DNA from 4 places in the Cutibacterium sp. LaCa_89 genome. Region 3 is predicted to be linked to each of the others. Evidence: riboswitches for the same ligand, from Rfam matches in the RefSeq annotation. Region 3 holds a riboswitch; each other region holds the start of a gene.
The links. A riboswitch is a leader RNA that binds a small molecule or an ion and turns the genes downstream of it on or off. The one in region 3 is predicted to bind cobalamin.
Positions count from the first base shown of each region.

Region 1 (7,510 bases), 750 kb from region 3:
AAGGGGATGCACACATGGGTGGCTGATGCCCTGGCCAAGCTCAATGCGACCGGCGACAAGGCGCCCAAGCTCTACGACGAGACCAGCGACACCGACGCCGCCGCCATCGCAGCGACCCAACCTGATCTCGTCAGCGGCCTCAACTCCGGGATGACCAAGGAGCAGTACGACAAGCTCTCCAAGATCGCCCCCACCCTTCCCTACCTCGAAAAGGCGTGGAGCATCAACTGGCGTACCCACCTGCGCACCATCGCCGAGGTCGTCGGAAAGACCGACAAGGCCGAAGAGGTCATCACGTCCTGCGAGAAGTCGATCGCTGACGCCTTGGCTGCGCACCCCGACGTCAAGGGACTCACCGCCGGAATGTTCTATTTCGACGTCAAGAAGCTCTCGGAGATCTCGGTTTACACCAAGGGCGACTCTCGTGCTGACTACCTCACCGACCTCGGCTTCAAGGCGCCGTCATCAATCCAGAAGCTGTCGGCGGAGTCGAAGCAGTTCTACACCACGGCTTCGGCGGAGAAGGCCGACATGTTCAATGACGTCGACCTCATCGTCTGCTACGGAGATCCCAAAACCCTTCCCGGTCTGCTCGCCAAGCACCCGTTGCTCTCGAAGATCACCGCTGTGCGCAAGGGAGCAGTGGCCGTTCTCGAGGACAACTCCCCGCTCGCGGCATCGATGTCTGCCAGTGCCTTGTCCATCCCCGGTCAGGTGGGACCGCTCGTCGAGCGACTGGCCGAAGCGGCCACGAAGGCGAAGGCGTGACACCACGGAGGGGATGGACCCTGCTCGTCGTCACCGTCCTGCTCGCCTGTCTGTGCGCGGCCTCGGTGATGGTGGGTTCACGATCCATCCCGCTCCATGATCTGTGGACGACCCTGAGACAGCCGTCCGCTGACCCCTTTGTCGCCGAGGTCATCCGCTCACGCGTTCCACGCACGGTCCTCGGCCTGGTGTCCGGAGCCGCCCTCGCACTCTCCGGCGTCCTCATGCAGGCGCTGACCCGCAATCCCCTGGCCGATCCAGGAATTCTCGGCATCAACTCCGGGGCCGCTCTCGCTGTCCTCGTCGGTATCGCCCACCTGGGCCTGACGGCACCAATCCAGTACGTCTGGCTGGCCGTTGCCGGGGCTGCCGCAGCTGCCGCCCTGGTCTGGCTCATCGGAGCCGGATACCGCAGCCGGCCAGCTCCCGTCCGACTGGCACTGGCCGGAGCCATCGTCACCGCCGTCCTCACCGGTTTCATTCAGATGGTGTTGTTACCTCACCCGAACCTGCTGCAATCCTTCCGAACCTGGCAGGCAGGATCCCTCAGCGGACCCAATCTGGGACAGATCGCGACGGTGTCTCCTCTGCTCCTCGTCGGAGTGGTGCTGGCTGCCATCAGCGCCCCAGGCCTGAACACCCTCGCGTTGGGAGAAGACCTGGCAGCGGGCCTGGGGACGCGAGTGGCTGTCGTCCGGGTGACGTCATCGGTGGCCGCCGTCCTGCTGGCAGCTGGAACCACAGCGCTGACGGGTCCCATCGGGTTCGTGGGGCTCATCGCCCCTCACGCCGTGCGGGCCGTCGTCGGCCCGGACAATCGGCGGGTGCTGGCATGGTGTGCCATCTGCGGACCCGTTCTGGTGCTGGCGTCCGACGTCCTGGGACGCGTCATCACTCGGCCTGCCGACGTCGCGGTGGGAATCGTCACCGCAATCACCGGAGCTCCGGTGTTCATCGCCCTGATCCGTTGCCGGGAGGTGAGACAACGATGAGCGCGTTTGCTCTCGTGCGGCAAGGGCGACGGCACCGCCGCCTGCGTCGTGGTCTGGTCGTGACCATCTTGTCGGTGGCAACTGTCGCCGCTTTCATTGCCAGCCTGTGCCTTGGCGAGCAGATGTACTCGCCGTCACAAGTCGTCGACGCTCTCCGCGGGCAGGTCGGCCCGGCATCCTTTATCATCGGTGACCTCCGTCTCCCACGCACCATTGCCGGACTTCTCTGTGGCGCTGCATTTGGCCTTGTCGGAGCATTGTTCCAGGCCCTGCTGCGCAACACGTTGGCAAGCCCTGACGTCATCGGGATCACGGCCGGGGCCAACACTGCCGCGGTAGCTGGAATCATCGTGCTCGGATGGTCCGGCCTGCAGCTGACGTGTCTGGCCGTCGCGGGAGCGATCGTAACGGCCGGCATCGTCGTCGGGCTTGCGCGCCACGACACATCAGGTGGCGAGCGGCTCATCCTCATGGGCATTGCGACGGGGGCTATGGCGACCGCAGGGACGATGTGGCTGATGGTCCGCGCCGATCCCAATGATGCGGCTGGGGCTGCTCGTTGGCTCGCGGGCAACCTTGCCGTGGCTTCCGCTGACCAATCCGCCACTCTCGCCGTCGTCCTTGTCATCGGCCTACCGGTGCTGCTGGCCAACTCTCGCCACCTCGGGACCATGGACGTGGGGGATGACCTGGCCACCGGGCTGGGGGTACACGTGGAGCGGACTCGTGCTCTGCTCATGATCGTCGGGGTCATCGTGCTGGCCTGCGCCACTGCCGTTGCAGGACCGATCGCCTTCGTGTCGCTGATGTGCGGACCGATTGCATTTCGACTGTGTGGCCCAGGAGATGCCCCACTCATGGCCTCCGCGCTCACTGGATCGGTCCTGGTACTGGTGTGCGACTTCGTCGGCGCCAACCTCATGTCACACACCTATCCGGTGGGGCTGGTCACCGGGATTCTGGGCGGGGTGTACCTGCTCATCGTCATGGCTCGTCAGTCTCGAAAGGAGAGTGCGTGAGAACCAGTCATCATCTGAAGGCCGACGCGGTATCGGTTGGGTACGGAGACCGCGCCGTCCTGGACCACCTCGACCTCAGCATCCCGACCGGAAGGATCGGGGCAATCATTGGCCCGAACGGTTGTGGCAAATCCACCCTGTTACGGGCGATGACACGGTTGATCCGCCCCAGCAGCGGTCAGGTCGTCCTGGACGGTCAGGAGCTCCCCACTGTGCCGACCCGGCAACTCGCCCGTGTCGTCGGGTTGTTGCCGCAGTCCCCGACAGCTCCGACGACGATCACCGTCGCAGATCTGGTGGCGCGCGGACGCGCTCCTCACCAAGGAATTTTCGGACGATGGACCACCGCCGATGAGCAGGCGGTGGCGTCGGCGCTGGAACGCACTGGAATCGTCGAGCTGGCCCGACGACCGGTTGACGAGCTGTCCGGAGGTCAGCGCCAGCGAGTGTGGATCGCCATGGCCTTGGCCCAGAACACCGACGTGCTCTTCCTCGACGAACCGACGACCTACCTTGATCTGGCCCATCAGATCGACGTTCTCAGCTTGTTGCGTGACCTCAACCGCCGTGACGGGGTGACGATCGTCATGGTGCTCCATGACATCAACATGGCGGCGCGCTACTGCGACTGGTTAGTGGCCATGCGTGACGGGGAGATTCGAGCGAACGGAACCCCGACCGAGGTCATCACCGCCGACGTCATGCGAGAAGTCTTTGGCGTGCACACGCACATCATCCATGCCCCGGATGTCGGGACGCCCATCGTCATCCCGATCGACACCGTGGGGGTCGATGACGGCTGACTCGCGAGAAGCCCTCCATGGTGCGTCACTGACGTCGGGCCCTCGCCGATGGGTATGGCATCGACCGTCGCCACATCGTCTTCATGAGGTACTGGAGACAGGACAACGCTGGGATGTGAGGGTAACCGAATTCCAGTTGTGAGGCACTGCTAAGATGATTGCGTCCGGCGTAGGGAACCCCGTGTGAATCGGGGGCTGACGCGCAGCGGTAAGGCGGACGAACGGGCAGACAAGCCACTGGGAAACCGGGAAGGCGCCCGTTCGGTTGAGGCCAAGTCCGAAAACCTCCTGGACCGTATCTGACCGACGGCCGCGCGATTCGGCCCTGACGAGGACGGCTTTCCCTTGGCTCGACTCCTTCACCGCCGTACCCCGGCTCACTTCTTCCTACTCGTGACTCTCCTCGTGCTCACGCCGGTACTCTCGATTGCCTTTGGTGCCGCACCGGTACCCATCGGTCAGGTCTTGGGGGTACTCGCCGACCATTGTGGCATTCCCATTCACGTGACCTGGGACTCCATTACCGACGCGATCGTCTGGCAGAACCGCATGCCTCGCATCGTCACCGGGCTCGGCGTCGGCGCGACCCTCGGTGTCGCCGGAGTCGCCCTCCAAGCCGTGGTTCGCAACCCCCTCGCTGAGCCCTACGTACTTGGTGTGAGCGCGGGAGCCTCCTCGGGAGCTGCCGCGGCGATCATCATCGTCGGCGTCACCTCATCATTCGCAGTAGCCGGCATGGCCTTCCTGGGAGCGCTGCTGTCGACCGCGATCGTGCTGTTCATGGGCGGCGGCCGGAACTCGTCGACGCTGCGTCTCGTCCTCGCCGGTCTCGCGGTGGGATTCATCTTTCAAGCCGTCACCAATTTCATCATCTTCTCCTCCGACTCGGCCGAGACTGCACGCGCGGTGATGTTCTGGACCCTCGGTGACCTGTCTCGAGCCAGCTGGGGGCAGGGATGGACGAACGTTGTCGTCGCGATCGTTCTGACTGTACTGCTGTGGGCATGTGCCCCATGGCTCGACGCGTTGGCGTCTGGGGATTCCACGGCCACCGCGGTCGGGATCGACCCGACCGTCATCCGTGTGCTGCTTCTCGTCCCCGTATCGGCTGGGGTGGCCACGGCGGTGGCTATCTCCGGCGGCATCGGTTTCGTCGGACTGGTCATCCCCCACCTCATGCGATCCTTCATCGGTCATGGCCACCGTCGGTTGGTGGTCTCCTCAGCGATAGCCGGAGCCATCTTCCTGATGTGGGCCGACACCTTCTCACGCACCGTGTTCAGCCCAGCCGAACTGCCCATCGGAGTCATCACGGGTCTGCTCGGCGCGCCGTTCCTCCTCGTGTTGGTGCGACGGGAGGCGATGGCATGATCACCGCTTCCGACTTAGTCATTCACCGAGGACAGCGGGTTGTCCTCGACGGCGTCGATCTTTCAGCGGATCAGGGCGTGACCATCGGGGTCGTCGGCCCCAATGGCGCAGGAAAGTCAACCTTGTTGTCTGCGCTGTACCGCAACGTCGCGATTGCCTCCGGACGAGTCACCGTCAGCGACCATGATCTCTCAGCCATGAATCGCCGCGAGATTGCGCGCGAGGTCGCCGTCGTCTCTCAGATTCCCGATCAAGCCCTGCCGCTGACGGTTCGCGACACCGTCTCCCTGGGACGACTCCCCCACCGATCGCTCATGGGATACGGGGATGCGACCGATCGTGACATCGTCGACAATGCCCTGACGAGAACGGACCTGACAGGTCTCGCGGATCGACTCGTCACCCAGTTGTCCGGCGGGGAACGTCAGAGGGTTCTCGTCGCCCGAGCCATCGCCCAGCAGGCCGGCCATCTGCTGCTCGACGAGCCCACCAATCACCTCGACATCGGCCATCAGTTCGCCCTGCTCGACCTCGTCAAAACCATTGACGCCACCACCGTGATCGTGCTCCATGACCTCAACCTGGCAGCTCGAGCATGCGACCGACTGGTGTTGCTTGATCAAGGCCGCCTCGTCGCCTCCGGCCCTTGTGAGGAGGTCCTGCAACCCGATCTGCTGTCGCGAATCTACCGGGTCGACGTGGACCGCATTTCCCACGACGGACACATCCATCTTCTGTTCAACCCACCACGATGAAGGAGAACACCATGTCAGCCCTCCGCACCCGCCGCACGACTCGCGCAGCGGCGGCAACCCTCGCGGGACTGTGCGCCCTGTCCATGAGCGCCTGCGCTGGTTCCTCAACCGATAAGTCCTCTCCGTCGGCCTCGGCGTCCTCGGCACTGCCCAGGACGGTCTTGAGCTGCACCGAGAAGCTCAGCTTCACCGATTCCCCCAAGCGGGTCATCATGCTGGGAGACATCGATGCCTCGACCATGGCTGCCCTCGGCGTACTTGACCACGTCATTGGTCGCGCCGGGCAGATCAAGGAAGACGCCTTTGACGCCGGCACGCTTGCCAAGATCAAGGCCATTCCGCAGATCGCCTCCCAGGAGCTCGACACCGGCGGCGCGAAGGTGTCCACCGAGACCATCCTCAACCAGCATGCGGATCTGGTCATCGGCTACGACACCGGCGTCGACCGCGCAGCTCTGCGCAAGGCCGGAGTCAAGACGTACAGCCCTGACGCCATGTGTCCTGACAAGGCTCCCGCATCACCGGCCACCTTCTCCCTCGTCACCCAGGAGGTGACGAAAATCGGAAACATCTTCAACGTCGCGGACAAGGCCAAGGAGGTCAACAAAAACCTCGAGGGCAAGATCAAGAAGATCGAGTCCCAGGCAGGATCGGGTACCAAGGACGGTGCAGCTGCCCTGTACATCACTCCTGGTAGCACCGAGTTCTACACCTACGGATCGTCCAGCATGGTTCAGCCCATTCTGGACGCGAACGGATTGAAGAACCTCTACGGCAACAACTCCAAACGCGTCTTCGACGCCTCCATGGAGGACGTGTTGCACAAGAACCCGAAATGGATAGTGCTACTTGCCGGTACCGGAGATGCCTCGAAGGTTGAGTCAACATTCCTCGGCTTCAAGGGAGCCAAGGAACTCGACGCCGTCAAGAATGGTCACGTTGTCGTGCTGCCGTTCTCTCTGATTGATCCACCGTCCCCGTCGTCCATCACGGGCGTCGAGAAGCTGCACGAGCTCATGGCGGAAAAGTGACCTCACTGACACCACGACAACTTCTACAGGCATGGGACGCCCAGCAGAAGATGTACATCGAGTTCCGCGAGAATCGCACCCGCTGCATGATGGACATCCTGGCCGGGCTGGCCAAGAAACTCGACCACCCATTGCGCGTCCTCGACGTGTGCTGTGGACCTGGATCCTTGTCAAACGCCGTCACACAGAGATTTGGTGACGCCAGCTGTGTGGGGATCGATCGCGACCCGGTGCTCATGCGGTTGTTCCGCGAGACGACGCCACACCCGGATCGAATTGAGATCGTCGATGTCGACCTACGGGAGCCCGGATGGGCGGCCCGGTGGGCTGAGGAACCCTTTGATGCCGCTGTCAGCGCGACGGCCCTGCACTGGTTCGAGCCCGATGAGTTGACGAGGGTGCACCAGGACATCGCCTCGGTGCTGACCCCTGGCGGGATCCTGCTCAATGCCGATCATCTCTTCTTCGACAAGGCCACTGAGCCTTTCCTGGCTGAATTGGCCCCGGCAGAACGAGACCGCACCGAGGCTCAGATGCGAGACGACGGGGCAATGTCCTGGCAGGAATGGTGGGACGCAGCCTTGGCCATGCCTGGATGGGAGTCCGAGGCCGAGGAGTTCCGACGCCGTTGGGCGGACAAGGACATCTCTCGGAAGGTCAGCGCCGAGTTCCATCTCGCCTCAATGCGCGCGGCCGGATTCACCGAGACTGCTCAGGTCTGGCAGTGGTTCGACGACCGGATTCTGATGGGGCGGATGCCGATGTGACGCT
Region 1 is NZ_CP190889.1:413,325-420,834, reverse strand. It holds gene ACP8LP_RS01825 (ABC transporter substrate-binding protein) at 1-768, shown strand, start outside; gene ACP8LP_RS01820 (FecCD family ABC transporter permease) at 765-1,760, shown strand; gene ACP8LP_RS01815 (FecCD family ABC transporter permease) at 1,757-2,779, shown strand; gene ACP8LP_RS01810 (ABC transporter ATP-binding protein) at 2,776-3,582, shown strand; cobalamin riboswitch at 3,731-3,889, shown strand; gene ACP8LP_RS01805 (FecCD family ABC transporter permease) at 3,928-4,953, shown strand; gene ACP8LP_RS01800 (ABC transporter ATP-binding protein) at 4,950-5,708, shown strand; gene ACP8LP_RS01795 (ABC transporter substrate-binding protein) at 5,720-6,739, shown strand; gene ACP8LP_RS01790 (class I SAM-dependent methyltransferase) at 6,736-7,506, shown strand.
Region 1: linked by a shared signal. The riboswitch ahead of ACP8LP_RS01805 (FecCD family ABC transporter permease) and the one ahead of ACP8LP_RS10910 (anaerobic ribonucleoside triphosphate reductase) in region 3 are both predicted to bind cobalamin.

Region 2 (7,510 bases), 840 kb from region 3:
CGTCCATCCAGTGGTAGTCACGTGGGGTGACCATGAGGCGTCGTCCGTCTCCGGAGCTCACGTACTTGGTCGTCGTCGAACCCACGACGACAAGGGTCGTCATGCCGACCCATTCGGGCTTGAACTCCTCGAGGGTGGACATGATCACCTCCTGCTGACGACGCTCGGCATGGGAGACGATCGCCACCGGGGTGGACGGCGGACGGTGCTCAGCCATGATCGCCAGGGCGTCGGGGAGCTGATGGGTTCGGGTACGTGAACGCGGGTTGTAGAAGGTGGTGACGAGATCCCCCTCGGCAGCCGCTCTCACCCTCTTGAGGATGAGATCCCAGTCGGTGTGCAGGTCCGAGAGACTGATCGTGGCGTGATCATGGCCCAGCGGAGCACCGAGGATCGCCGAGATGGCGAGCTCGGCGGTGACACCGGGAACGATCTCGACGTCGATGCCATCGGTGCCCATCTCCAGGGTCGGGGAGGCCATGGCATAGATGGCCGGGTCGCCGCCGCACACGAAAGCCACGTTGCGACCGTCGCGGGTCGCGTCAATGGCCGCCTGGGTGCGCTCCTCCTCGGTGCCCATCTTGGTGGCCAGGATTGTGGCACCCGGACGCACCAGGTCGCGGATCTGACGGACGTAGGGGGCATAACCCGCTATGAAGGTGGCATTGCGGATGGCATCGACGGCGCGCGGGGTGAGAAGATCTCGCGAGCCGGGCCCGAGGCCGACGACCGAGAGGTGACCACGAGCCGGGATGCGACCGACGGCGCAGGTGGCCTCGGGAGTCTTGGTCTTGTGGACCAGCAGCTCGGCTCCCTGGCACAGCACGGCAGCCTCGCTGACACTCGGTGTGCCGACCTCGCGTGCGACGACGTCGGAGGGAGTCGGGACATCCTGGGCGGCCAGCTCCTCCGCGGACTCGGTGCGGTAATCGACGCCGAGCTGATTCGCCAGCTTCACGAGACCGAGCTCACCGGCCTTGACCTCGTGGGAGACCAGACGAGTGACCGATCCAAGAGCCAGACCGTTGTCAGCGAGGGTCTTCTCGAGAAGCTCTCGCAGCGGTTCGACCTCGGTGCCCTTGTTACATCCCATCCCGACGACCAGGCAGTTCGGGTGCAGGACGACGGTGGGCAGGTCGTCACCATGGTCAGTCCGAATTCGCTCTGCGACCCGCTCGGAGACGATGATTCGGGCGACCGGGGATTCAGCATCCTCGGTGACGTTCTTGGGCAGTGGGGGCAGCGGCCAGGGCTGTTCGCGGATGACCAGCACCGGGCGTCCGGCGATGATCGATCCGGTCACCCCGGCGACGTCACCCTCGTAGGCCCAACCGAGCTGATCGAGGGCCGGGACACCGAGGGAGTCGGTGGCGGTGGACACGACGGCGGTGCCGCCGAGAGCCTCGGCGATGGTGCGGGAGAGCTCGTTGGCCCCACCGACGTGGCCACCCACCAATGGGATGGCGAAACGGCCGGCCTCGTCGACGACGACCACACCCGGGTCGGTCTTCTTGGACTCCAGCAGCGGGGCGATGATGCGCGTCGTGGCACCCAGGGCCAGGTGGGAGACGATGAGGTCGCACTCGCCCCAGGCCGCCGCCAGCCCGGTGCGGGACGGTCCGACGTACTTCTTGGTCTCGCGCTTGAGCACGTGGTCGATGGCCTCGGCGTGGGCCGCCGCGGCGTCGGAATTGATGATCTGTCCGATGATCGGGTCACGGTCCGAGCCGTCCGGGTTGGTGTCGACGCCGGGCTGGGGGGCCTCGGGAGCATTGACGTTGACGTCACCGGCCAGCTCCGGGTTGATGCCCAGGGCCGCCGGGGAGTCCGGATGATGCTCGAGGACCAGCACGACGTTGGGGCTGAGGATGTCCGCGTCAGCAATGACGGCCCTGGCTGCTTCCTCGTCGAGGACACGCACCCGCTGGCCCTCCTCACCGATCTTCTCAGCGAGGACGAAGGTCTTGCCGCGACCCGCGAGCCCGTCGACCAATTCCGCCAGGCCTCGGTTGGGGGCTGTCAGCACGCCCACCTTGGGATGGATCTTGGCAAGCCGGATGGCGGTCTCGATGTCCTTGGAGTGTGAGGAGACGAACTGGGCGTCGTCCCAGGGCAAGGCCACGGCGGCGAAAGCAGCCTGCAAGGAGGTCGGGGCCGTCACGACCTCGACCTTGAGACCGGCCTGGCGGATACGTCGCACCACACCGAAGAAGAGCGGGTCACCGGAGGCGATGACAACGACGTTGGCGTCGTCGGGCAGGGACTGAACTCGCTCGACGGCAGGGCCGATGAGGCCGAGCTTCTGACGCTTCTCGTCGGGAACGTTGAGGGCGTCAAGGTGACGCTGACCTCCGACGACGAGGTCAGCATCGGCGACCTCCTGGCGCAAGGAGTCGGAAATGGTACCGAGATATCCGTGGACGCGAATCATGAATTGTCCTTCGTGTCGGAGTTCGTGGGGTTCTGGTCGTAGACGCCGCGAGTGCCGTGGGCCTTGAGGTCAGCGCGGGCCTGGGCGTCAGCTCCGCGGTATTCGTGACGGAAACCGGGGTGGTAGAGGTGGCTGCGAGTCTTGATCGGGCCCTCTGCCAGGGCCGGTCCGACGAGGACGACGGCGTGCTTCCACAGCTTGTGGTTGCGCATCGTCTCCGAGAGGTGGGCCAGGTCGCAGCGGAACATGATTTCCTCGGGCCAGCTGACCGCGTACCCGATGATGCAGGGAGTCTCGGGCAGGTAGCCTCCCTCCAGCAGGGCATCCTGAAGAGCCTTGTTACGGGCCGCGGAAAGGTAGATCGCCATTGTCGCACCGTGACGGGCGAAGGAGGCGACGGTCTCCCCGTCGGGCATGGGGGTCCGCCCGCCCTCCAGTCGGGTGAGGACGAGTGACTGGGATACCTCTGGGACGGTGATCTCGACGTCCATCCGGGCGGCAGCGGCCGAGAAGGCCGAGATGCCCGGGATGGTCTCGAAGTCGATACCGATGCGACGACACAGGTCGCGCTGCTCGGCGGTGGCGCCATAGATGGACGGGTCACCGGTGTGGACCCTCGCCACCACCAGCCCCTCGTCACGGGCGCGGGTGTAGAGAGGCTCGAGGTCCTCCAGCGGGATGGAGGCGGAGTCAATGAGCTCGGCTCCCGCCTTGTGACGGGCCACCATGTCGGGGTGAACGAGGCTGGAGGCCCAGATGATGATGTCAGCGGTCTCGATGACACGGGCTCCGCGCAGGCTCACCAGGTCCGGAGCGCCCGGTCCGGCACCGACGAAAACGACCCTGCCTGCTCCCTCGGGGATCTCCCGCCACGGTACCGGAGGCGGCTCGATGGCGTTGTGGTCCAGATCCTCCAAGACCCTCTCAGAGGCGTGCTGAGTGGGTCGTGCAGCTTGAGGTTCGTTCACAGTTTTCCTCCCGTGATGGTGCGCTCTGGAGTGGTGAGGACGGTCGAGAAGTACGGCAGAGCCTGAGTATCAGCGACCTCACCGAGGGTGACGATCTGCTCGGACTCCAGCGTGACGTCGGTGCCGATGACAGCCTGACGATCCCGCTGCCGCAGCTGCTCGACAACGTCTGGGAGTTTGCGTCCCCCCTTGTAAATCGCCACTGAGTCGACGAGGTCGAGGACCTGGCAAAGTTTTTCCATCCCGACGGTGGCCGGGACGAGGGCCAGGACCTCCTTGCCCTCCACCAGCGGGCGCCCGGACGCCGCCGACAGGGCCTGCATGGCGGTGACACCTGGGCTCAGCTCGACGCTGACGTCGGGGAGTCTCTCCTCGACATTGGCGCGCAGGTAGGTGAAGGTGGAGAAGACCGTCGGATCGCCGACGGTGGCCAGGGCGACAGTGCGAGCCCCTTCGTCGAAGGCCGTGATCGCCGCATCGGCGGATACCTGCCAGGAGGCCCTGCGCTTCTCGCCGACACCAGACCTCTCCCGCATGGAGAAGGGGATGCGCTTGATGCGCTCGACGATCTCCGGGGCGACGGCAGTGATGATGGTCTCGGCACGTCCGGGACCGTCGGTGGTGGCCTCGGTGTAGGGCACGAGGATGACATCAGCCTCGCGCAGGATGCGCACGGTTCTCAGGGTGACCAGCTCTGGGTCACCCGGCCCCACTCCGACCCCGATGAGGGTTCGTCCCGACTTGTGGTCAGGATGTACAGGGGCATAGCTCATGACGGCCTCCTCAGGTGTCCTCGCCCGATGACGTGCGCAACGAACCGTTCGAGTGTCTGGCTGCCATCACCGCGGCGATGGTCACAGTGGCGGGACCGCGCCGGACTCACACCGGCTTCCTCGAGATCGGTCGTTGTATCGATCCTCCCACATCGTGGCACCACACCACGACACGGCCGGGGTCAGCTCCCGCCTGCCAGGGAGAACAGACGGTCAAGACCGAGATGCTCCTCAACGGCGTCGGCCAGCACGTCGATCATCTGCTCGCGGCGCTGCCCATACCCGATGGCACCCTCCACCGGGTGCCACGCCGATCCGGCATGCTCGGCAGCCTCGGCCAGCCAGGCGCGCCGGAAATCGTCACATTCGAAGGCACCATGCCACATCGTCCCCCAGACACTTCCGACGCGGACTCCGTCGAGGAAGGGCTCCCCCGCCGACAGGTCGACATCCATTCGGCCGTGATGGATCTCGTAGCCGCCGACCTCGATCCCCCGCCAGGATCCGCTCGGGATGGCCAGGGTCTTGTCGGCACCGAAGGTCACCTCGACCGGCAGTAGCCCGAGTCCCTCGGTTCGCTCGGTCGGCGATTCCTGACCCTCGGGGTCGAGGATGAGGCGGGTGAGCATCTGGTAGCCGCCACAAATGCCCAGCACAGTGCGACCTTGACGGGCACGGCGGGCCACGACCTCAGCGATTCCGGTGGACCTCAGCCACTCCAGATCACGCACGGTGGACCGCGATCCGGGCAGGACGAGCACGTCGGCCAGTTCGCAGGTGTTGGGGTTGGTCGTCACCTGGACGTCGACCCCGGCCTCGGCGGCCATGGCGTCGACATCGGTGGCGTTGGAGATTCTCGGCAGCCGGACGACGGCAACCCGCAGATCGTCGGTGGAAACGGAGTTCCCGTCGTGACGCCAGCGTCCCACCTCCAACGCATCCTCACCGTCGAGCCACACCTCGGGGACCCAGGGCAGCACCCCAAAACTCGGCATTCCGGTGCGACGAGTGATCTCTTCCAGACCAGGAGCGAGAACGGACTCATCACCGCGGAATTTGTTGATGACGTACCCGGCCAGCAGGGAACGGTCCGCGTCGTCGAGCAGCGCCCAGGTGCCGAAGAGGCTGGCGAGCACCCCGCCGCGGTCAATGTCCCCGACGAGCACCACCGGCAGGCTCTTCTCCCTTGCCAGTCCCATGTTCGTGTAGTCACCGGCACGCAGGTTGATCTCGGCCGGGGAGCCCGCACCCTCGCAGATGACCATGTCGTGGGCGGCGGAGAGCTCGTCGTAGGCGGCCCATGCGGCTTCCGCGAGGTGACGTCGTCCGGTGGCGTACTGTCCCGCTTCCAGCACGCCTCCCGGCGTGCCACGCAGCACGATGAAGGAGCGACGATCGGTGCCAGGTTTGAGCAGCACCGGATTCATGGCTGATTCCGGAGTCACCCTGGCGGCGCTGGCCTGCAGGTACTGCGCCCGGCCGATCTCGGACCCGTCGGGGCAGACCATCGAATTGTTCGACATGTTCTGGGCCTTGTAAGGAACGACGTCGATCCCGCGACGCCACGCGGCCCGGCAGAGGGCAGTGACGACCAGCGACTTCCCGGCGTCAGAAGACGTTCCGGCGACGAGGATTCCACTCATCTCACTTCTCCTTCGCGCTCGAGTCGTAACGACGAGGCAGGATGCCGCCGTAGAACCTGAGGTGGGCGATGGCCGCTACGCCGAGGCAGGCGGCAGCCGTCGCCATCCCGGTGACCCCGGTGACGAGGTCGGCAGCGTCCGCGACCTTCCGACCGTCCGGGCGTGCGCCGTCTCCCAGCAGGGGACGATCCTCGTGACGATTGCCGTAGTAGACATTGCGTCCGCCCAGTTGCACCCCGAGGGCGCCCGCCCAGGCCGACTCGCACCATCCCCCGTTCGGACTGGGGTGATGGCCATGATCACGCATCATGATCTGCACTGCCCGACGCCGGTCTCCCCCGACGGTGGGCGCCAGCAGGCAGGCGAACAGTCCGGTCAGCCGGGCGGCAGGGAGATCCAGCAGATCGTCAAGGTGGGCGGCAACCTTCCCGAAGTTCTCGTAACGCTCGTTGTGGTGTCCGATCATGGCATCGAGGGTGTTCGCCCCTCGATGTACCAGCATTCCCGGTACTCCGGCCACGGCTCCCCACCACAGGGATGCCACGGCGGCGTCGGCGGTGTTCTCGGCCATGGACTCCACGGTCGCCCGAGCCAGTTCCGGCTCGTCGAGCTGGTCGGCGTCACGGGAGCACAGGTGGGACAGCTGCTCGCGGGCCCCGGCCAGGTCGTCCTCGTCGAGCCGGACGTACATTCGCTGACCTTCGTCGGCCAGCGAGGTCGCCCCGATGACCGCCCAGGTCGTCGCAGCCGTCGTGATCACGCGCAGCATCGGGTGTTTCGCGGTGACCTTCTCGACCCCTGCCCCCAACAGGGCCAGAGGGACGAGACATGCAGCCACATGAGCACCGCCACGCGCGACGGAGTCGGCCCAGTCACGCTTCTCGAGGGCAGCGGCGGCATTGCCAAAGACCGCCACCGGGTGGTGTTCCTGCGGATCACCGAACAACCGATCGGCGACGACACCTACTCCCAGCCCCACTGCCCGGGCGGCCAACCCGAGCCCACGACGACGGTCACGATGACACAGCATGCCCACACCCTAGAGCAGCGGCCCGGACTGATGAGGAGAGGAGTCGCTGATGAAGGGTCCAGAGGGATTGGTACCCCGCCCCACGAAAGGACTGACCAGTGCGGCCTAATCCAGCAGGAGCCGACCGACACCTCATGCGGGCTCTGGGTTGACGGCATGTGGTGACGGGCACCGGGACCGCACCACACGAGCAGCCACGAGTCAGAGGTTTGGTGTTGGTTCGACGCGGGGAGTGGGTGTCGGGCGCTTTCACGGTGCCTCCTTGAACTGCCTGACACAAACCTGGACAATCGGTGGTTCCAAAAGCTGGGAGCACTTCCGCCTTCACAACCAGCCGCGTCTCCTGGCCTCGGCAACTGCCTGGGCCCGATTGACGCTGTTGGTCTTCGCGATCGCTGAGGACACGTGGTTACGGACCGTTCCGGTCGACAGGGAGAGCTTCCTCGCGATGACGGCGATCGGCTCCCCCGACTCCGCCTCCCGCAACACACCTCGCTCCCTCTCCGTCAACGGGTTGTACCCCTCCAGCAGGGACTCTGCGGCCAAGGATGGGTCGATGACGCGGCCTCCCTGATGAACCTTGCGCACTGCCTGGGCCAGTTCGGAGGCCGGGGTGTCCTTGACGACGAATCCCGCCGCCCCGGCATCCATCGCCCGGCGCAGGT
Region 2 is NZ_CP190889.1:502,829-510,338, reverse strand. It holds gene cobJ (precorrin-3B C(17)-methyltransferase) at 1-2,431, opposite strand, end outside; gene cobM (precorrin-4 C(11)-methyltransferase) at 2,428-3,399, opposite strand; gene cobI (precorrin-2 C(20)-methyltransferase) at 3,396-4,124, opposite strand; cobalamin riboswitch at 4,111-4,338, opposite strand; gene ACP8LP_RS02260 (cobyric acid synthase) at 4,355-5,815, opposite strand; gene cbiB (adenosylcobinamide-phosphate synthase CbiB) at 5,817-6,845, opposite strand; gene ACP8LP_RS02250 (response regulator transcription factor) at 7,170-7,510, opposite strand, start outside.
Region 2: linked by a shared signal. The riboswitch ahead of cobI (precorrin-2 C(20)-methyltransferase) and the one ahead of ACP8LP_RS10910 (anaerobic ribonucleoside triphosphate reductase) in region 3 are both predicted to bind cobalamin.

Region 3 (7,510 bases):
GAGCCCACCACTACATTGGAAACCGTTCTGGCCGCCCCGATACGAGGAGACACCGTGCACCTGGCCGAAGCCCTTGACGACATGGTCGACGGTCGTGCCCCGGTCACCACCGACCGCGGGGAGCGCCAACCGGGCTGGGACTCCCCCGGTGCCCGTCCTCTCGACGCCGACATGGCCTTGGACCACATCGAGCGAGCCGTCGCCCGGGACGGCATCTCCATGTACGAGCACCAGGAGGAGGCGATCCTCGAGATCCTGTCGGGCAACCACGTCATCGTCACTACCCCGACCGGGTCCGGGAAATCCCTCATCGCCACCGCAGCCCACTTCGCCTGCGTGGCTGCGGGAGGACGCTCCTACTACACCGCCCCCATCAAAGCCCTCGTCAGCGAGAAGTTCTTCAGCCTCTGCGAGATCTTCGGAGCCACCAATGTCGGCATGGTCACCGGCGACGCCTCCGTCAACTCCGATGCCCCCATCATCTGCTGCACCGCCGAGATCCTTGCCAACATCGCCCTGCGCGAGGGTCGCCATGCCAACGTCGACCAGGTTGTCATGGACGAGTTCCACTTCATCGGCGACCCCGACCGGGGCTGGGCCTGGCAGGTGCCGCTGTCCGAACTCCCGCAGGCCCAGCAGATCGTCATGAGCGCAACCCTCGGTGACGTCACCGACCTGTCCGAGGGCCTCACCACCATCACCGGACGCCCCACCAGCGTCATCACCGGAGTCGTCCGCCCCGTCCCGCTGCAGTACTCCTGGTCAATGAAACCCGACCACGAGGCCATCGAGGAGCTCGTCGAGGAGCAGAAGGCCCCGGTCTACATCGTCCATCCGTCCCAGAAGCAGGCTCTGGAACGCGCCCAGTCCATGACGTCGATGAAGTTGGTGAGCACCGAGGAGCGTCACGGCATCGCCGCCGAGATCGCCGACTTCCGCTTCTCCAAGGGATTCGGCTCGACGGTGCGCAAGTTCATCACCTCGGGCATCGGGGTCCACCACGCCGGGATGCTTCCGAAGTACCGACGCCTCGTCGAAACCCTCGCCCAACAGGGCAAGCTCAAGGTCATTTGTGGCACCGACACCCTCGGGGTCGGCATCAACGTGCCGATCCGCACCGTCATGTTCACCTCCCTGACGAAGTTCGACGGTCGACGCACCCGAGTCCTGAAGTCCCGTGAGTTCCACCAGATCGCCGGTCGCGCGGGTCGGGCCGGATTCGACACCGTCGGCTACGTCGTCGCCCAAGCACCCGAGCACGTCATCGCCAACGAGAAGGCTCTTGCCAAGGCCGGAGACGACCCCAAGAAGCGTCGCAAGGTGCAGCGTCACAAGCCACCGGAGGGGTTCGTCAACTACTCCGAGGAAACCTTCACCAAACTCATCGAGTCCACCCCGGAGACCCTCCACGCCCGGATGAGGATCACCGAGGCGATGCTGCTCAACCTGCTGCAGCGTGACGAGGACACCGCTCGGGCGGTCCAGCACCTCGTCGACTCCTCCACCCCGGCCGTCGCCGAGCGGCGTCGCCTCTACCGTCGCGCCGTGCAGATCGGGCTGTCCCTGCTGCGCTCCGAGGTCGTCCACCGTCTCGACGAGCCCACCCCCGGTGGCCGCAAATTCGCGATGAACGAGGCCCTGCAGGATGACTTCGCCCTCAACCAGCCGCTGTCGGCTTTCGCCAGCGAGGCCGTCGCGACCCTCGACCCGGAGTCCCCTACTCACGCCCTCGACGTCGTCAGCGTCATCGAGGCCACCCTCGACAATCCGATGAGCGTCCTCATAGCCCAGCAGCATGCCGCGCGTGGCGAGGCCATCGCACGCATGAAGGAGGACGGCTACGACTACGAGGATCGGATGGCCGCCGTCGAGGAGATCGAGTGGCCACGCCCGCTCGAGGAGACCCTCGACGCCTTGTTCGAGATCTTCGCCCCAAGCCACCCGTGGATTCCCTCCGACGCCCTGCAGCCCAAGTCGGTCGTGCGCGACATGTACGAACGCGCCATGACCTTCGGCGAGTTCTGCGCCCATTACAAGGTGCAACGCAGCGAGGGTCTGGTGCTGCGCTATCTGACCGACGCCTACCGTGCGCTGCGTCAGACAGTCCCCGAGTCCGAGCGGACCGAGGAACTTGCCGACGTCATCTCCTGGCTGGGCGAGGTCGTCCGCTCCACCGACTCCTCCCTCATCGACGAGTGGGAGGAACTCACCCATCCCGTCGATGAGGAATCCGAAGAGGTCCGTCCGGTACGGACCTTCACCTCCAACCAGCGGGCCTTCACCGTCATGGTGCGCAATGCCTTGTTCCGCAAGGTGATCCTGGCCGCAGACGACGACTTCGAGGCCCTGGGAGCCCTCGAGCCCGACAGTTCTGCCATGACGACCAATGCCTGGGAGGACACCCTGGGCGACTACTGGGGCGAGCACGACGAGATCAACGACGGCCCGGACGCCCGCGCCCCCGGTCTGTTCATGATCGAGAAGGAGTCGGGACGCCGCGACGCCCGGATCTGGTTGGTTCGTCAGATCATCGACGACCCTGCCGGCAACCACGACTGGTCGATCACCGCGACCGTCGACCTCGACGAGTGTGACGAGGCCGAGGACCTGGTACTTCGGACAAGGGCCTTCAGCCGGCTGGACTGACGGATTCCCACTCCACCACTCGCCCCTCGCGCAGGGTCGCAGGGACGTCGATGATCCGCTGGTTTCCGCTTCCCCGCCATGGCAGGGTGAGGGTGCGTCGTGCCAGCTGGAAAGGTCCGTCGACCAGGACGTCCACCTGGTCCAGCATCTCGGCCAGCTCTGGGTTGTGACGGGCCTGACGCAGCAGGGCATCCATGGTGAATCCGGACCATGCCCAGACGTCCCACCCCATTTCGTGGGCAGCACGGGACAACGTCGCGCAATCTCCAGGTTGACGACTCGCCTCACCGCCCGAGAGCGTCAATCCGGACGCCAACACCGACGACCTCATCTCGGTGATGATCTCCTCGACGTCGATCTCCTGGCCACCGCAGGGATCCCAGGTACCAGGGTTCTGGCATCCGGGACACTTCAGCGGGCATCCCTGCGCGAAGACCGTAAAGCGGATGCCGGGACCATCGACGATCGACTCCGGCTCGATCCCGGCAACCCTCATCCTCGCTCCGGTCTCATCCGTGCTTGACGCGGTCGCGGACCTCGGCCCGCTTGGCGTCGTTGAATCTGTCCAGCCCACCGACGAGGTAGCCGGTGATGCGGCGAATCCGGTCGAAGGACCCGGAATCCTCGTGACGGCCGCACTTGGGACACTCGTCGTCGATGATCCCGGTGTAGCCGCACTGAGGATCCCGGTCGACCGGATGGTTGATGGACCCGTACCCGATGCCGCTGGCAGCCATGTACCGCACGAGGGCCTCGAAGGCGTCGACGTTGCGTGCCGGATCGCCCGACAGTTCGACGTACGAGATGTGACCGCCGTTGGTGAAGGCGTGATAAGGAGCCTCAATGCGGATCTTGTCCGCAGCACCGATGTGGTACCAGACCGGCACGTGGAAGCTGTTGGTGTAGTACTCCCGGTCGGTGACTCCCGGGATCGACCCGTAACGCTGACGGTCCATCCGCACGAATCGTCCCGACAGTCCCTCGGCTGGGGTGGCCAGGGCCGAGAAGTTCAACCCGGTGCGCTCGGCGGCCTCGTCCATCCTCTCTCGCAGGTGACCGACGATCCGCAAGCCGAGCTGCTGGGCCTCCTCCGACTCACCGTGGTGGACACCGACCAAGGCCGTCAAAGTCTCGGCCAGCCCGATGAACCCCACCGACAGGGTCCCGTGCTCGAGCACCTCGGCGACGGCATCGTCAGGCCCCAAGTTCTCCGAGCCGATCCAGACCCCCTGCCCCATGAGGAAGGGGAAGTTTCGCACCAGCTTGTGGGACTGGATCTTGAGCCGGTCGAGCAACTGGTCGATGACGAGGTCGATCATCCGGTCGAAGGAGGTGAAGAAAACATCGACGTCGTGGTTGGCCTCGATCGCCAGCCTCGGCAGGTTGATCGAGGTGAAGGACAGGTTCCCGCGTCCCCAGGTCTGGGCCTGCGAGGGGTCATGGACGTTCGACATCACCCGGGTGCGGCAGCCCATGTAGGCGATCTCGGTCTCGGGATGGCCGGGCACGTAGTACTCGGCGTTGAACGGGGCATCCTGGAAGGAGAAGTTCGGGAAGAGGCGCTTGGCACTCACACGACAGGCCAGCCGGAACAGGTCGTGGTTGGGGTCGTCGTCGTCGAGATTGACACCCTTCTGCACCCGGAAGATCTGGATCGGGAAGATCGCGGTCTCCCCGCCGCCCAGACCGGCTTCGGTGGCCTCCAGCAGGCAATGCATCACCATCCGCGCCTCCGGGCTGGTGTCGGTGCCGTAATTGATCGACGAGAACGGGGTCTGCGCCCCGGCTCGCGAATTCATGGTGTTGAGGTTGGCGATGAGGGCCTCCATCGCCTGGTAGGTCTGACGACGCGTCTCCTCGACAGCCTGGCGACGGACTCTGTCGGCGACCCGGTCGGTGTCGTCAATGAGCCCGGCGAACAGTTCCGCCAGCTGCTCCTTCTCACGGGCCAGCGCGGCGGCATCCGGCTCCAGCACCCACCCGGAGGCCGCCTCGCGCACCTCGTCGAGATGCTCCTCGTCACCACCGAGAACCTCGAAAGTCCTCGTCAGACCGATTTGGGCGGCCTTGACGAAGGTCTTGGCGACCCCCGGCGCCATGTCTCGGTCAAAGTTCGGCACCGCCTGGCCACCGTGTTGGTCATTCTGGTTGGACTGGATCGCGATGCAGGCCAGGGCCGCGTACGACCCGATCGATTGCGGGGTTCGCAGCACGCCGTGGCCGGTGGAGAAGCCGTGCTCGAAGAGATCGGTGAGGTTGATCTGGCAACAGGTGGTCGTCAGGGTGAAGAAGTCGAGGTCGTGGATGTGGATGTCCCCGTCACGATGGGCGGCGGCATGGGTGGGGTCGAGCACCTCGAGCAGGTTGAACTGCTTGGCCGACTCGGTTCCGTAGCGCAGCATCGACCCCATTGCGGAGTTGCCGTCGACGTTGGCGTTCTCCCGCTTAGCGTCAGCCTCCTCGGCGGAGGCGAAGGTGATCTCGCGCAGGGTGCGCATGAGGGCGGACTGCTGGTCGCGGGCGACGGTACGACGCTGACGGTAGAGGATGTAGGCCTTGGCGACGTCGTCATGTCCCTGATCCATGAGGGCCTTCTCGACGAGGTCCTGGATGGCCTCGACGTCAGGGGTGTCCTCACCCATCTCGCTCAGTCGGGAGAGCACCTCGAGGGCGACCTCGGAGGCCAGGAGTTCGGGGGCGTCGATGCCACAGGCGACGAAGGCCTTGCGGACGGCCTCGACGATCTTCGTCGAGTCGAATCCGATGACCCGTCCGTCCCTCTTGCGGATGGATGCTGGTACTGCTCGCTGCTGGCTGATGGACACCGAATGAAGGGTGGTCGACATGCTCTCTCCTCGAAGCAGCGCACGGGTGGAGCAGGTTCGCCCCGGGTCGTCCCGCGCGCCCGTAGTCGTACCGGGTCGCCGACCCGGGCGCTGGCAGGTCTTCGGACTTCAGGGCGTTTCGCCGTCAGACGAGTTCCTACCGAGCGACGCTTCCCAACCGGATGGCCAGTGCGTATGTCGCCGTCGTTCCCTGTCACCGCTGCGGGGCAGTTCCGGTTTCCCACCGGATTCCCTCTTTCCTCCCATCGCCACCAGATGTGGATACAACCCCTACATCTGGTGTCTGGCGATGAGAACCAGCACAAGATGAAGGGTATACGCATCTCATCACATCTGCACACTCACCCCTTCACCTCGTCATCAGGGGTGGGCTTCCCCGCGTTCGGAACCGGTCGTGACACCCCTTCGGATCGCGCATCAGGCTGGCATCATGGACACACGCCAAGGGAAAGGACACAACCCATGGAGATCACCAGCACGTCCATCAAGGAAGGCCAGCCGATCGCCCTGGCCTACGCCCACGCCGATGCGGGCGGCAAGAACGTCAGCCCGCAGTTGAGCTGGACACCCGGCCCGGAGGGCACCAAGTCCTACGCGATCACCATCTACGATCCCGACGCCCCCACTGGTTCCGGCTTCTGGCACTGGATCCTCGCCGACATCGCGGCCGACGTCACCTCCCTCGACGAAGGCGGCCCGCTGCCCTCCGGCGTGCGCGAGTGGACCAACGACTACCAGGAGGACGGCTACTCCGGCGCCTGCCCGCCGCCCGGACCGGCCCACCGCTACATCCACACCGTCCATGCCATGCCGAGCGAGCATCTCGACATTCCTGACGACGCCGCCAACGTCCAGGTCCGCTTCGCCATCCACACCAGCGAGCTGGACTCCGCGTCGATCACCGGAACCTTCCAGCAGTCCTGACGATGACCAGGGCTGCCAACCGACCTCGTGGCAGCAAACACGAACAGGCGCCGTCGACCACGTGTCGGCGGTGCCTGCTTGACTGGCGTCGTGAAGCTTCGGCAGACATTGCTCACTCTCCTCGTCGCCGTCGGTCTGGTATCGATGCCGCTTTCCGCCAGTGCCGAGTCAGCAACCCCCACCCCGACGACCACCAGCACCAGCTACGCCAGCGGATCCGCGGACTCTCCCAAACCTGCCGCACCCATCACCCCCGGAGCAGGAATGGGCTGGGGCTCAGACCCGGTGTCCTCAGAACACGCATCCCAGATGGAGTGTGCCTCCGTGATGTTCGTCGGCGTTCGCGGCTCCGGGGAAACCCCTCCCTATGGCGAGACCATCACGTCGATCCGTGACGCTGTGGCCCAGAAGTGGAAGGGCAAGGGAACTGTCCGTCAGGTCTACCTGGACTACCCTGCGGCTGACCCTCACACCCTGCAACAGGCATCGATGAGCAGTCTCCTCTTCGACGCAACCATGCCGTCGACGGAGTACTTCGACTCTGCGGCTCTGGGAGCCAAGAAACTCACCGCCCTCCTCAACGCCGAGAAGAAGCAGTGCCCCAAGGAGTGGGTCATCCTCGCCGGTTTTTCCCAAGGCTCCCAGGCCATCACCCAGGCCCTCGCCCAGACCGACACCCCTCAGCGCCTGGCAGGTGCCATCCTGGCCGGGAACCCAGACCACTACCCAGGGCAGAACGTCCAGGAACTCAGTGGAGATGCCGACCGGTCAGCCATGGGAATGGCTGCCATCCTCTACTACTTGCGAGAGCGCGCACATGCGACCCCCGGGGCCAACCGTGACGCCCAGATGCGGGCCATCATCAAGGCCACCCTCAGTCTGAGTCAGGAATCCCTTGATCAGAAATCTCTGGACGCTGACATGGTCAAGGCCGGGGCGGCGATCCCTCCCGAGGCCTACCCGGAAACCTATTCAGTGTGCTTGAAGGGTGATCCGGTCTGCGACACCGCGCCAGCCCTGACGCGCATCCTCACCCTGCAGTCAACCTGGCAGGACGAGCTCAACCAAGGCCGTCCCGTCCACATGGGGTACAC
Region 3 is NZ_CP190889.1:2,371,355-2,378,864, forward strand. It holds gene ACP8LP_RS10900 (DEAD/DEAH box helicase) at 55-2,646, shown strand; gene nrdG (anaerobic ribonucleoside-triphosphate reductase activating protein) at 2,630-3,142, opposite strand; gene ACP8LP_RS10910 (anaerobic ribonucleoside triphosphate reductase) at 3,156-5,492, opposite strand; cobalamin riboswitch at 5,568-5,760, opposite strand; gene ACP8LP_RS10915 (YbhB/YbcL family Raf kinase inhibitor-like protein) at 5,955-6,416, shown strand; gene ACP8LP_RS10920 (cutinase family protein) at 6,681-7,510, shown strand, end outside.

Region 4 (7,510 bases), 850 kb from region 3:
TCGACGACGCCGCCTGGGATTCCCCCTGGCGGCGTCGTCCGGTTGGTGAGAAGGTCGCCCTATCAGCATCCTTGCTCCTGACCGCTCTGTGTACCCCGTCGATGGAGTCATCGTCGTGGGTGAGCCCGGTGGTCGGCTCCGGCATCTGGCCCGGGGCGCTACTCGCCGGGATCATCAGCGTCATCGTCATCCTCGGCCCGGCGCGCATCCGGGGGCGAGTGCTGTGGCAAGCCATGGCCGCCCCGATCGTCTTCCTGGTGGTCGGCGGGATCTCGGTCCTCATCAGCCTTGGGTCGTCCCCCATCGGGACAGTCTGGTGGCATGCCGGGGTGTTCAGCATCGGGCCGGTCACCACCGCCCAGGCGATGTCACTGATTGAACATGGCGTCTGCGGCACCCTCACCCTCATGGTGCTGGCCGTCACCACCCCCATGGTCGATCTGCTCACGTGGTTGCGGAAGTTCCACATCCCTGACCCGTTGCTCGAGATCGCCTCCCTGACCTACCGGCTCATCTTCGTGCTGCTCGACACCGTCGTGACGGCCGGTGAAGCTCAGCACGCCCGCCTCGGCGACGCCCCGGAAGGGAAATTTGGCGGGCTTAACCGGCGCATGAGCAACACCGCAGCGCTGCTCGGATCGGTCGGAATTCGAGCCTGGACGAGGGCCAACCGCCTCAACGACGGCCTGGTCAACCGCGGATTCGAGTCCGCACTGGTGACCCTGCCCGTCAAACGCGTCGGATCAGCGCGGTTCAAGATCATCGTCGTCATCGTCATCGCCGCAGTCTGGGCGATCAGCTGGTCGACGACCGGAAGGATTTTCAGATGAGTGACGAAGCCCTGTTGTCGACCGAGCACCTGTACGCCACTCACCCTGGCCGGCCCATGGTGCTCACCGACGTCAACGTGTCCTTCCGCGCTGGAGTTCGGGTGGCGATTCTGGGAGCAAACGGATCGGGCAAGACGACGCTGATGCGTTGCTTGTCGGGCTCCCTCAAGCCCGTCAAGGGCAAGGTCAAGAGAGGTGACACCGTGCTCGGTCACGGGCGCACCCAGCTTCGTGAGCACCGTCGGGCGGTTCAGCTCGTCCTTCAGGACCCCGACGACCAACTCTTCAGCGCTGACGTGAGCCAGGACGTCTCCTTCGGCCCGATGAACATGGGGCTGGACGTGGCGGAGGTGCGCGACCGCGTCGCCGAGGCCCTGCAGCTACTCGGGGCCAGCCATCTTGCCGAGCGTGCCACGCACCAGCTGTCCTACGGCGAACGCAAGAGGATTGCTGTCGCCGGTGCCGTCGCCATGCGCCCGGATCTGCTTCTCCTTGACGAGCCCACCGCCGGACTCGACCCGGTCGGCGTCACCAAGATGCTGGAGGCTTTGGACCGTCTGCGCGACCACGGTACGACCGTGGCGATGGCTACCCATGACGTCGACCTGGCCCTGGCCTGGGCTGACGAGGCGCTCATCGTTGTCGACGGGGGAGTGCAGCAGGGGCCGATCGACGAGTTACTCGCAAATGTGACCATGGTGGAGAGGGCCCATCTACACCTGCCTTGGCCCCTCGAACTGGTCCGGCGTCTTGGGATGGATGAGCGTCCCCGAACGATGAGCGAGGTCGTCGCGATCCTGTCACACCTGGCGCCGAGCAGTCCGTGTTGACGTCATCGTTGTGACATCAGCGGCACAAGGCACTCTTGATGGGGCGGCCACAGTGCGGCGGTTCGATGGTCATCATGAACAGGTCAGCGCTGTCGGTTTCGGCAGTGCCACACCATGTGCGTTTCGCTGCCGAGCAGACCTGGGCTGCCTGCCTGCTGGCCTCCCAGATCAGCTGAGTCCAGGATCAGACAACTGTGCACACTGGGTGGCTCGTCGTCACTCAGTGTGCTGCCAGGTCCACGCCACGACGGTGCGGGCCGGTTTCCAGCCCCGCAGCCGGCCGATGCTGTCGGCGGTCTCGACGCCGAACCTCATGAGGTCACCGCCCAGATCCCGGTGCAAGGACTCCACGAGCATCTCGGCCTCCATCGTCACCCCATGGACGACGAGCCGTCCCCCGATGGGCAGACGTGGTCGACACTGGGTGACGAGGGTTTCCGTCGCACCGCCGCCGATGAAGATGGCATCCGGGTCGGGCAGTCCCTCCGGCAGCCCCTTGGCGAGGTCGGCGTCGATGACCTCGAACTGGCCGGGCAGAGTGAGTTCTGCGGCATTCGTGCGGGCATTGGCGGCCCGTTCTGCCTTGCGCTCCACCCCGATGGCTCGGCAGGTCGGATCGGTGCGACACCACTCGACACCGATCGACCCGGCGCCGGTGCCGAGGTCCCACAGCAGCTGGCCCGGCATGGGTCGCAACGCTGCCAGAGCGACGGCCCTCACCGGATGTTTGGTGATGAGGCCGTCATGGGCGAAGTGCGTCTCGTCGAGGCCAGGCGTGCGTCCGAGGAGGGTGGCGTCAGGATCATGGGTCATGAGGGAAGCTTAGGGCAGTGCCGGGTGAGGACAACCCGACCCGTGTGACACAATCGACGATGGCCCTCGGGGAGGAATCCGGTGTGAATCCGGAGCGGTCCCGCCACTGTGAGCGCCTCAGCGCGAGCCAGGTCGATCCTGCGGGTCAGGTCACGGAAATCCCGTGACCCGACGGGCGCGGACCCGCAAGGAGGTCGTTCATGCCGCACGCGCGCAGTGGCGCCACACCAGACGACGGGCTGTCCACCAGACAGCGACGATTACGGCCAGTTCTTGCTGTGAACACCGGCGAGGGCAAGGGCAAGACGACAGCGGCGATGGGTACCGCCCTGCGCGCCTGGAACCAAGGGTGGAAAGTCGGCGTCTTCCAGTTCGTGAAGTCCGGACGATGGCATGTCGGCGAGCAGGACGCCCTGCAAGCTCTCGGGAAACTCCACGAGGAGACCGGTGCCGGCGGTCCCGTCACATGGGAGGTCATGGGGACTGGATGGTCCTGGGCACGCTCCTTCGATGCCGCCGATGACCCCGAGGCCGCTGCCCGCGAGGGGTGGCGACACGTGTCGGAACTCCTGGCCAGCGAGGCGCTTGATTTCTACCTTCTTGACGAGTTCACCTACCCGCTGGACTGGGGATGGCTCGATGTCGACGAGGTCGTCGACACACTGGTCAACCGCCCCGGCACCCAGCACGTCGTCATCACTGGCCGTCGCGCCCCGGCAGCCCTCGTCGAGGCCGCAGACCTCGTCACCGAGATGACCAAGGTCAAGCACCCCTTCGACGCCGGTCAGCGTGGTCAGGCGGGAATCGAATGGTGATGCGCATTCCACGAATCCTCATCGCCGCCCCGGCGTCGGGAGGCGGTAAGACGACCGTCGCGACAGGTCTCATGGCAGCCCTGCGTGCCACCGGCCGGACGGTGGCGCCGTTCAAGGTCGGGCCGGATTACATCGATCCCGGTTACCACTCGATGGCCAGTGGTCGTCCGGGCCGCAACCTGGACTCCGTCATGTGTGGTGACGAGCTCATGGCCCCGCTGCTGGCCCATGGTTTCGTCACCCCCGATGCGGCGGACATTGCGGTCATCGAGGGAGTGATGGGCCTCTTCGACGGCCAGCTCGGGACCGGACGCGGGTCCAGCGCCGAGATCGCCACCTCGACCCAGACCCCGGTGGTCGTGGTCGTCGACACCGCTCATGCGTCCCTCACCCACGCCGCAGTGGTGGCAGGTCTGGCGACGTTTGATCCGAATGTCACGATCGCCGGTGTGATCCTCAACCGGGTCGCCTCTCCTCGTCATGGTGCCGAGGTCGTGCGCGGACTCGACCGACTCGGCATCCCGGTGCTGGGGCGGATTCCGCGCACCGAGTCGATCTTCGTGCCGTCTCGCCACCTGGGCCTGGTCCCGGCGGGGGAGTGGGAGCACTCCGCCTCCAAGGTCGCCGGCCTGGGTGACCTCATCGCCGAACACGTCGATCTCGACGCCGTTATGGACCTGGCCGATTCCGCACCCGACCTCGACGTCGAGCCTTGGGATCCGCGAGCCGCTCTGCAATCAGCTGGCTGGCAAGGCCATTCCTTCGACGAGCCGCCGGTGGTCGGAATCTTCGCGGGGCGAGCCTTCACCTTCCGTTACCCCGAGACCACCGAGATGTTGCGGGCGGCCGGGTTCCCGGTCGTCGACGTCGATCCCCTCACCGATCGACGTCTTCCGGACGGCATCCAGGGCCTGTACCTGGGCGGTGGATTCCCGGAGATGCACGCCACGGATTTGGAGGACAACACCGAGCTCGCGGCAGATGTCCGCGCCCATGCCGAGGCCGGGATGCCGATCGTCGCGGAGTGCGCCGGGCTTCTCTACCTCTGCCGTCACCTCGACGGGCGCGACATGGCCGGCGTCCTTCCGATGGACGCGGCGATGGCGACGAGGCTGACGATGGGGTACCGGGTCGCCACCCGCAACTCTATCAGCGTCGTCGGCCACGAATTCCACCGCACCACGACGACGCCATTGGCTGACGTCGACCCGGCTTGGCACATCGCCATGCCCGACGGCACCGATCGTGCCGAGGGAGCTCTGGGAGACCCTGCTTCTCTGGGGCGTCCCACCGTTCAGGCCTCCTACCTGCACCTGCACTGGGCCGGTCACCCCTCCCAGGCGGCGTGGTTTGCCCGTGAGGTGGCGAGGTTCCACGAGGGGAGAGGGGCCCAGGAGGGCGAGCCTGACCTCAATCACCACGGGGACAGCGACATTGCCGACGGTCTAGTCGACCTGGCCGTCAACGTCCGCGTCCTCGAGCCACCGCAGTGGCTTCGCGACGCAATCACCTCCACCGAGCACGACTGGGCGCGTTACCCTGACGCCGCCCCGGCCCGGGACGCCCTGGCCACCATGCACGGTGTGGGAACCGACATGGTTCTGCCCACCTCCGGAGCAGCCGAGGCCTTCCCCCTCATTGCGACCACGCAGCCGCACCACGCTGCGGTCATCCATCCTCAGTTCACCGAGCCGGAGGCAGCTCTGAGATCAGCCGGGATTGACGTCGACCGAGTCATCCTCAATGCCTCCGACGGGTTCGCACTGGATCTGGCCCTCGTCCCGGAGGATGCCGACCTCGTCATCGTCGGTAACCCCACGAACCCCACCGGTCGGCTGCACCCGGCGTCCGACCTGCTGACCCTGCGCCGCCCTGGTCGGATCCTCGTCGTCGACGAAGCCTTCATGGACGCCACTGACGAGTCCCAGTCCCTCATCGGCAACGACATGGACGACCTGCTGGTGCTGCGTTCCCTGACGAAGACCTACGGCCTGGCCGGAATCCGTGCCGGATACGTCGTCGGGGATCCGCGACTCCTCTCACGTCTGGCGGCTCACCAGACCCCATGGTCGGTGTCCACCCCGGCCGTCGCGGCCATGGTCTCCTGCACCTCCGAGGAAGCGTCTCGGTTCCGCAACCAGCTGCGTGACGAGATTCCCGCGGCCCGCGCCGACCTCGTCGGACGCCTTCGAGAACTCGGTCTGACCATCGTCGATTCCGAGGCTCCCTTCGTGCTCGTCGACACCTCGTCAATCAGCGGCGAATCGGTGCGTCTTCCTCTGGCTGATCGCGGGTTTGCCGTGAGGCGCGGGGAGACCTTCCCCGGTCTCGGTCCCAGCTGGATCAGACTCGCCGTCCGTGACACGAAGACACATGCTGAGCTCGCCCGAGCTATCTCCGATCTGACAGCACACCAACCCAAGGAAAACTGATGTCCTACTCCCCAGAACTCGTTCCCGGCACTGTCACCCTCGTCGGAGGTGGCCCCGGTGATCCCGGGCTGCTGACCGTTGCAGGGCTGGAGGCAGTGCGTCAGGCCGACGTCATCCTCCACGACCGTCTCGCTCCGGTCGTCGTCATGGACGAGAATCCGGACGCCGAGAAGATCCCGGTCGGCAAGGTGCCGCGCGGGCCCTACGTCCCGCAGGAGCGAACCAACGAGCTGCTCATCGAGCATGCCAGGGCCGGGCGCAAGGTGGTGCGCCTCAAGGGTGGCGACTCCTTCGTCTTCGGACGTGGTGGCGAGGAGTGGCAGGCCTGCGCCGCAGCCGGCGTCCCGGTGCGCGTCATTCCCGGAGTCACCTCCTGCGTGGCCGGCCCCGAGCTCATGGGAGTCCCACTGACCCACCGTCACCTGGTCCAGGGATTCACCGTCGTCTCGGGGCACGTCGCCCCCGGCGACACCCGGTCCGAACTCGACTGGGCACAGATCGCCAAGACTGGCACCACTCTCGTCATCCTCATGGGCGTGGCGCACATCGGTGACATCGCTGCACGCCTCATGGAAGGTGGACTTGCCGGTGACACCCCCGTCGCCGTCGTCGCGGACGCCTCACTGTTCACCCAGCGATCCCTGACGACGACCCTGGAGAAGGCTGCCGAGGACATGGTCGAAGCGGGCATCAAGCCGCCGGCCATCACCGTTGTCGGAGACGTCGCGGGCCTGGACCTCGACGAGACCCAGGTCCACGAACCGTCTGATCACTGAGATTTCACCGTCGCGAGGTGGGCGTTGATCCACTGCACCGCCTCGTCGACCTCGCTGAGCTCGTCCCCCCAACCAGGGGCCGGGCCGCGTGACACCATGACGATCTGGACGCCGGTCTCGGCTGCCAGACGGAGTTTGGGGTCCAGCTCGGTGCCCCCGGAGTCCTTCGAGACGACGGTCGCCACACCCCCGGAGAAGATCTCGCGCTCCCGGGCCATGGTGAAAGGGCCACGCTCCTGCAGCACCGTCCAGCCCTCGGGAAGCTCCTCCTCGGGGGCGTCAACGCAGCGCACGATGACCCGACGCGGGCCAAGGCGCAGGTAATGGCTGATGGGTTGGCGTCCCACCGTCAGCAGGACGACGTCAGGCAGGTCCGCAAGGGCTCGTGCGGCGGCGTCGTGATCGTCCACCCAGTGCCAGGTTGCGGCTTCGGGTTGGGTGCGCCAGCTCGGCGGTGCGAGCCGGGCCAGCGGCAGGTTGAGATCGAGACACGCCTGTGCGGCGTGGCCGTGCATGGTCGCGGCGAAGGGGTGTGAGGCGTCCACCATGACCTTGACCTCGTTGGCGGTGAGGAAGTCCTTGAGACCGTCGACACCGCCGAACCCGCCCAGTCTCGTCGGTCCTGGGACGGGTCGTGGGGACTTCGTGCGTCCCGCCAGGGATGTGCACAGGTCGATCCCGTCATCGACCAGTCGAGTGGCCAGCTGCCGGGCCTTTGTCGTGCCGCCAAGAATGAGGACGTCCATGACTCCATCAAAGCAGGCTGTGGGACAATGATCCTCGACCGCGGTGGAACACCGGTGTGAATCCGGGACGGTCCCGCCACTGTGACGCCATCGAGGCGAAGTCAGACCAGAACCGCGCACACCTGCCCCGACCGGGGTGGGACCACATTGCGACGCACGTGCGTGGCGTCCGGGACTGCGAGGACACAGGCCCGGGGGATGCGGCGGCGTCCCCGACGATGGAGCATGATGGCCCGACTGTCTGAATCCGTGTCCGCTGAGAGCCTGC
Region 4 is NZ_CP190889.1:521,797-529,306, forward strand. It holds gene cbiQ (cobalt ECF transporter T component CbiQ) at 1-830, shown strand, start outside; gene ACP8LP_RS02335 (energy-coupling factor ABC transporter ATP-binding protein) at 827-1,660, shown strand; gene cbiT (precorrin-6Y C5,15-methyltransferase (decarboxylating) subunit CbiT) at 1,877-2,473, opposite strand; cobalamin riboswitch at 2,497-2,633, shown strand; gene cobO (cob(I)yrinic acid a,c-diamide adenosyltransferase) at 2,674-3,288, shown strand; gene cobBC (bifunctional hydrogenobyrinic acid a,c-diamide synthase/histidinol phosphate aminotransferase CobBC) at 3,288-5,720, shown strand; gene cobA (uroporphyrinogen-III C-methyltransferase) at 5,720-6,496, shown strand; gene ACP8LP_RS02360 (cobalt-precorrin-6A reductase) at 6,490-7,242, opposite strand; gene cobT (nicotinate-nucleotide--dimethylbenzimidazole phosphoribosyltransferase) at 7,468-7,510, shown strand, end outside.
Region 4: linked by a shared signal. The riboswitch ahead of cobO (cob(I)yrinic acid a,c-diamide adenosyltransferase) and the one ahead of ACP8LP_RS10910 (anaerobic ribonucleoside triphosphate reductase) in region 3 are both predicted to bind cobalamin.